DNA from 3 places in the Streptomyces sp. NPDC006458 genome. Region 1 is predicted to be linked to each of the others. Evidence: riboswitches for the same ligand, from Rfam matches in the RefSeq annotation. Region 1 holds a riboswitch; each other region holds the start of a gene.

What was found. A riboswitch is a leader RNA that binds a small molecule or an ion and turns the genes downstream of it on or off. The one in region 1 is predicted to bind cyclic di-AMP.
Positions count from the first base shown of each region.
Region 2: another riboswitch for cyclic di-AMP. It lies ahead of ABZZ79_RS25350 (transglycosylase SLT domain-containing protein); the one in region 1 lies ahead of ABZZ79_RS27980 (M23 family metallopeptidase).
Region 3: another riboswitch for cyclic di-AMP. It lies ahead of ABZZ79_RS19370 (M23 family metallopeptidase); the one in region 1 lies ahead of ABZZ79_RS27980 (M23 family metallopeptidase).

Region 1 covers NZ_JBEXPR010000022.1:141,801-143,979, reverse strand. The annotation lists gene ABZZ79_RS27985 (PrsW family intramembrane metalloprotease) at 1-96, shown strand, start outside; gene ABZZ79_RS27980 (M23 family metallopeptidase) at 206-1,252, opposite strand; cyclic di-AMP (ydaO/yuaA leader) riboswitch at 1,264-1,419, opposite strand; tRNA gene ABZZ79_RS27975 (tRNA-Met) at 1,870-1,943, opposite strand; gene ABZZ79_RS27970 (dihydrofolate reductase family protein) at 2,078-2,179, opposite strand, start outside.
Region 2 covers NZ_JBEXPR010000019.1:126,301-128,479, reverse strand. The annotation lists gene ABZZ79_RS25355 (HAD family hydrolase) at 1-494, shown strand, start outside; gene ABZZ79_RS25350 (transglycosylase SLT domain-containing protein) at 568-1,038, opposite strand; cyclic di-AMP (ydaO/yuaA leader) riboswitch at 1,044-1,223, opposite strand; gene ABZZ79_RS25345 (CocE/NonD family hydrolase) at 1,494-2,179, opposite strand, start outside.
Region 3 covers NZ_JBEXPR010000013.1:114,659-116,837, reverse strand. The annotation lists gene ABZZ79_RS19375 (GntR family transcriptional regulator) at 1-232, opposite strand, end outside; gene ABZZ79_RS19370 (M23 family metallopeptidase) at 617-1,381, opposite strand; cyclic di-AMP (ydaO/yuaA leader) riboswitch at 1,394-1,557, opposite strand; gene ABZZ79_RS19365 (pitrilysin family protein) at 1,795-2,179, opposite strand, start outside.

The sequences.
Region 1 (2,179 bases):
ACGTACTACGGGGCCTACGGGTCTTTCGGGCACTACGGGTACGGCGTCCAGGGACTCCCCGGCGGCCGTCCCGTCCACAACCCGTACCGCACATGAGGAACCGGCAGCCCTGACGTCGGGGGGTTGTCGTCAGGACCGCCGGTGATTCAGAAAGTCCTCGGGACGCGTGCGCGCCGGGGCGCACGGCCGGGAACATCCCGGGTCGTCAGGGGGTGAGGCCCTTGCTCTGCAGCCAGGCCATCGGGTCGACGCCGCTGTCGGCGCCGCCGGTGTGCACCTCCAGGTGCAGGTGCGGCCCGGTGACGTTGCCGGTGGCACCCACGCGTCCGATCACGTCGCCGGTGTTGACCTTCTGGCCGACGCTGACGTTGATCGAGGACTGGTGGCAGTACCAGATCTCGGTGCCGTCCTCGAGGGTGAGGACGGTGCGGTAGCCGTAGGCCCCGCTCCAGCCGGCCTCGGTGACCGTGCCGGTGTGGACGGCCTTGAGGGGCGTACCGGTGGGCGCGGCGAAGTCCAGGCCCGTGTGGTAGCCGGAGGACCACATGGAGCCGGCCTGTCCGAAGACGGAGGTCAGGGTGTACGAGGAGGTCGGCAGCGTGTACTGACGGGCCAGCTCGGCGAGGCGCTCGGCCTCGGCCTTCTTGCGGGCCTCCTCCTCCGCGGCGGCCTTCTCGGCGGCGGCCTTGGCCTGCGCCTCCTGCTCGGCCTTGGCGGCGGCCGCGGCGGCTTCCTTCTCCGCGGCGGCCTGCGCGGCCTCGGCGGCCTTGGTCTCGGCCTGGTCCTGCTGCTGCTCGGCCTGCGCCATGATGCGGGCGCGCAGGGCTTCCCCGGCGCCGCTGGTGCCCTCGGCGGGGTCGGCCGTGGTGGTGCCGATGGAGCTGAGCGGGGACGTGACCTCCGCGGTCTCCTCGGCGGGCTCCTCCCCGGGCAGGAAGGAACTCACGGAGGGCAGGTCGGGCATCGAGATGGCGACCGGCGGCTTGCCGGACTGGGCGCTGGCCATGCCGCCGGCGCCCACGGCGGCTATGACGCCGACGCCGAGGACGGTGGAGCTGCGGGCGAGTCCGCCGCCCCGCTGCTTGGAGACACGGTGCCTGCCGCGCACGGGGCGGACGGAGTCCGCGGTGGGGTTCCATTCTTCCCACGGGCCGTCGTCGGTGCGGGGGCCGCCGTAGACGAAGGTATCGGTGTCGGCGGTGCGCTGGCCCGGCACGAACGGGGCTTGCGGGACAGGCGGGTTGGACGCCACGTGGGCGTGCTCCTTTCCTTCCTTCTCGCCTACCGGGTTAGCTGACGGGTTCGGAGCAGGAAGGTCTCCTACGCGCGTATATCTGCCGTTTTCACGGCGGATCACGCTCGATTCACCCCAAGTTGGTGGTTCCCCGGTTCCCTTGCGGGATTCGGCGCGTGCGCACGGAGCCGTCTCTTGTGACGGCTGGGACGACCGCGCTGCGTTATCGGACGTTAATAGAACCGGGTGCCCAATTCCAAGCTGTTCGGCTTGATCATTACACTTTCCAGCCAGGACGTTCGCCCCATGAGCGGCCAAAAACGGGCGACTTGACCGCAACTCAGTACCGTCCCAGTTTTTGACGGTGACTCAGATGTTATGCGGAGGGCGTTCATCCGATCACCGGGTGTGACATCGGTGCCAGCAGGCCGCATGCTTCTTCGCCGCCACTCCCGGCCGCCGTACGGCGAGCAGCGCCATGTCGCCCCCGTCCGGCGAGTCGCGCCATACCGCCCCCCTCCGGCGGGCCGCGCCTCGGGGTCGTAGAACTCGCCCAGCGCGCGGTGCTGCCCGAGGTAAAGGAAAAGACTCAGGGCCGGTGTCCATTCGCATGGACACCGGCCCTGAGTCTTCAGTAGCGGGGACAGGATTTGAACCTGCGACCTCTGGGTTATGAGCCCAGCGAGCTACCGAGCTGCTCCACCCCGCGTCGGTGAAACCAGTGTACGCCATCCGCGGGACCGAAAGCACATCGCTCGACGCCCACCCCCGCCGAGCGGCCTTTTCGGTCCTCCGGGGCGCCGGTCGGGCCCTGCCGCCGTACGGCCGCAAGGCCCTCGGACGTCAGCCGAGCAGATGGAGATTGGGCGCCTTGGCCAGCTCCTCGTACGCGGGGAGCACGACGACGTCGACGCCGTGGGCCGCGAGCAGTCCGCTGCCGTCCGC
Region 2 (2,179 bases), on a different contig from region 1:
TGGGGCAGGTGTACGCGGCCGTGGACCAGGACGGCGTCGACGGTCTCACGCTCATCGAGCCCGGCTACACGATGCCGCACCCCACCCTGCCCGCGCTGCGCGTCGAGCGCCGGGACGACCTGTGGTGCGAGCCGATCAGCAAGGTGCTGCTGCGCCATCACGCCCTGGGGGACGACGAGTTGGCGACGGTCGCGCGTTCGGTGGTGGGTTCGCTGGCCACGGTCACCATGTCGGGGCCCGGCACGGTCGAGCTCCAGCCGTGCGGTGTCACCAAGGCGACCGGCCTGGCGCTGGCGGCCCGGCATCTCGGCCTGAGCCCGCGGGACACCATCGCCTTCGGGGACATGCCCAACGACATCCCCATGTTCGACTGGGCCGCGTACGGCGTCGCGATGGCCAACGCCCACCCCGAACTCAAGGCGGTGGCGGACGAGATCACCCGCTCGAACGAGGACGACGGCATCGCCGTCGTCCTCGAACGGCTCTACGGCTGACTTCCGATTGGATCCGGGTGAATCCGGGTCAGGTCGGATATATCGCTCGGATCGTAGGAGTCGGCCGGAGAGATCAGTAGGCGCCGAAGACGTTGTCGATGGAGCCGTAGCGGGCGGCCGCGTAGTTGCAGGCGGCGGTGATGTTGGCGACCGGGTCGTACGGGTCGAACGCGGTGCCGGGCACGTGGTACGCCGCGAAGGTCGGGTCGATGACCTGGAGCAGGCCCTTCGAGGGCGTGCCGGCGGCGGCGTTGGAGTCCCAGTTGTTGATGGCGAGGGGGTTGCCCGAGGACTCGCGCATGACGTTGCGGTAGATGCCGTCGTAGGTGCCCGGGATGCCGTGCTGGGCCATGACGTCGAGCGACTGACGGATCCAGCCGTCGAGGTTGCTCGGGTAGACGGTCGCGGCCGTCGTGGCCGTGGGGGCGGCCGAGGCGGTGGTCGCGCCGACGATCGGCAGCGCGAGCACGGCGGCGCCGACACCGGCGGCGGCGAGGGCACGGGCGAGACGGGGGCGGCGGTTGGCGTGCGAGTTCGCAGGCATGGGGGTGTTCCTCTCCGGCGCCTGCGAGGTGAGCTGTCGGGTTCGGGCGGAAAGGTGCCCGGCCGTGCCCGTTTCGGACATGGCTTCACCCCGAGCCGTACCGCGCCTCGTACCTGGTACGACGTTCGGTCCGGCGACCTGCCTGGGTCCCCCGCTCCTGCCGCTGCATTGGTCGTCGGATGCTGTGGGCGGCGGCAGGATTCGGCGTCCGCCCGGCTGGCGGAACGTATGCGACAGCGCATGACCGAAACAAGTGCTGAATTCACACAAAGAACCGACCCGGCATGATCCAAACCCTTTGGTGCACTTGATCCTTTTTGGCGGTTTCCGCGCAATCGCAGGGCGGGGAGCCCCTCGTGGCGTCCGGGAGGGCGGTCCGGTGTGCGGCCCCGGCAGTGAGCCAACTCACCGCCAGCGCAAGAGCGGCAATTCGGACATCAAGCCCCAACTCCGTCTCAACCGACCGTCCGTGGGATCCGCTTCTCCCAGGTGCGGTGGAACACCACCTCGCCGCCCTCCGTGCAGACCACCTCGTCGGAGGTGACGAAGTCCGCACCCTCGCAGGCGATCTCCGAGCGGACGCGGACCGTGACGTCCCAGGACAGGTCGGGCCGGTGCAGCCGGACCGACCACCTCGCGCGCGTGCGGGCGGACAGCGGGTCGTCGGCATGGATGGCGCAGGTCTCCAGCGCCTCCTGGGTGACGTCGAGTCCGTCGGGGTACGCGCGCGTGCCGTCCGGGCACGGGTCGGTCTCCAGCCGCCACTCGCCCTCGGCCACGTCCCGCACCACCAGCCGTTCGGGCCGTGGCTCGTCCAGCGTGGCCGGATGGCTCACCCCGAGCGGCTCGGCCTGCTCCGGCTCCGCGAAGCCGACCTCCTCGCGCACCTCCCGGCTGCGCACCGGCAGCTCCAGGGTGCTCCCCGCCGGGTCCAGGGCGAATCCGGCCGCCGACCCCGGCCGGGGCCAGACCCAGGGCCAGTACGCCGAGGACACCGCCAGCCGGATGCGGTGGCCGGGCGGGAAGGCGTATCCGGTGGCACCCAGCTCGAAGGACACCGGCTCCTGGGGCAGGCCCGCCGCCAGGCTCAGCACTCCCCGCGTCACCAGCGTCGACGACCCGTCCGGCGCCACGTCGCACA
Region 3 (2,179 bases), on a different contig from region 1:
GGAGGTCCGCCGCCTCCTGCTCGGTGGGTTCGGCGACGCAGGCGCCCGCGTGCCGCCGGGTCACCACGAACCCCTCCGCCTCCAGCGTGCGCAGGGCCTCCCGGACGGGGACGCGCGAGACGCCGTAGCGCCGCGCCAGGACGTCCTCGGTGAGCCGGCTGCCGCGTTCGTAGACACCCGCGATGATGTCGTCCCGGATCGCCGTGCACACCGAGTGCGCCGGAACACGCATGACCGACCTCCGCATTAATCCCCATGAAACGTCGACGATTGACGTGTGTTCAGCGACTCTATTGCAATCACGCCGCATTTCCGAAGGCAGGCCGGAATCCATGAATACTTTTTGGACATACGACCGTCCCGGACAGCCGAATCGAACGCTCCGGCGACGGGCGGCGAACACGCTGACGACGGGAGCGAGGCTCCCTCGACGGGATCGGGACTCCGGGCGGCAGGAACGCCGAAAGCCCCGGCCGTGACGGCCGGGGCTTTCGGGACGAGATGCGCGAGTGACGACTAGCGCGGATCACTACATATGCGGATCACTACGTACGCAGGTCGCGGCGTCCGCAGGTCATGACGTACACGGGTCGCGACGTACGTGCCGGTGCGGGGATCAGAGGTTCACGCCGTGCGAGCGCAGGTAGGAGATCGGGTCGATGTCCGAGCCGTACTCCGAGGTCGTGCGCGCCTCGAAGTGCAGGTGCGGGCCGGTGACGTTGCCGGTTGCGCCGGACAGGCCCAGCTGCTGGCCCGGGACGACCGTCTGGCCCACCGAGACGGCGATGGAGGACAGGTGGCCGTACTGGGTGTAGGTGCCGTCGTGCATCCGGATCACCACCTGGTTGCCGTACGCGCCGCCCCAGCCCGCCTCGACGACGGTGCCCATGCCGACGGCCTGGACGACCGTGCCGCTGGCGGCGTGGAAGTCGACACCGGTGTGACTGCCGGAGGACCACACGGCGCCGCCCGTGCGGTAGCCGGTGGAGACGTAGGAGCCGGCGATCGGCGACACGAAGGTGTTCAGTCGCTTGCGCTCGGCCTCGCGGGCGGCACGCTCCTCGGCCTCACGGGCCGCCTCGGCCCGTGCCTCGGCGCGCTTCTTGGCGGCGGCCTCGGCTCGCTGCTCGGCGAGCGCCTCCTCGGCGGCCTGCTTCTGCGCGGCGGCCTGGGCGTCGATCTGGTCGGCGACGCTGTCGCCGATGGTGACGACCGGCAGCAGGCCCGTCTGCTCGGCCTCGGGCTCGGCCGCGAGAGCCGGTGCGGCCAGGGTGCCGATGACGCCGGTGGTGGTGAGCGCCGCGACGCCCGCCGCGCGGACGGTGCCGCGCTGCATCCGGCTGGGACGACGATGCTTCCCGGTGGCGCGGGTGAACGCCATGTAGTGGCTGGTCCTTTCCTTCCCTCTCGCCTACCGGGTTAGCTGACGGGTTCGGAGCAGGAAGGTCTCCTACGGACCCCCTCGCCTGAGCGCGGGCGTCCGATTCACCCCAGGGACTGCGATGGGTCCCCGGCTCCCCTGGCTCGCGCCGTGGGGGGACTCGGCGATGACTGTCCGGTGCCGCGGATGCGGCGCACTGCCTGACGAACAGCCCGCATGACGCTAAGGGGCCGGTCTTTCAATCCTCAAACCGATCAGAGGTTTTGTAGCGCACGCCACAGGGCAGAAGGGCTCCCTCTCCCGCAATCCCTCACCAATTCAGACAAAAACGGGCCCTGGTGACGCTCCGGTCACCAGGGCCCCACGCGCGCTTGACGTGAATCTCACCGCCACGCGCGCGTGCCCGCACGTCCCTACTCGGCCGTCACGACGGTGACTTCACCGATCCCGAGGGCCTCGACCGGCTCCTTGATCTGCGCCGCGTCACCGACGAGGACCGTCACCAGCCGGTCCACCGGGAAGGCGTTCACGACGGCCGCCGTGGCCTCCACCGTGCCGGTGACGGCGAGCTGCTGATACAGCGTCGCCTGGAAGTCGTCGGCCAGGTGCTGCTCGACCTGGTCGGCCAGCGTGCCCGCGACGGCGGCGGCGGTCTCGTACTTCAGCGGCGCCACACCGACCAGGTTCTGTACGGCGACGTCCCGCTCGGCGTCGGTCAGGCCCTCCGCCGCCAGCGTGCGCAGCACCGTCCACAGATCCGCCAGGGCGGGGCCGGTGTTCGGGGTGTCGACGGAACCA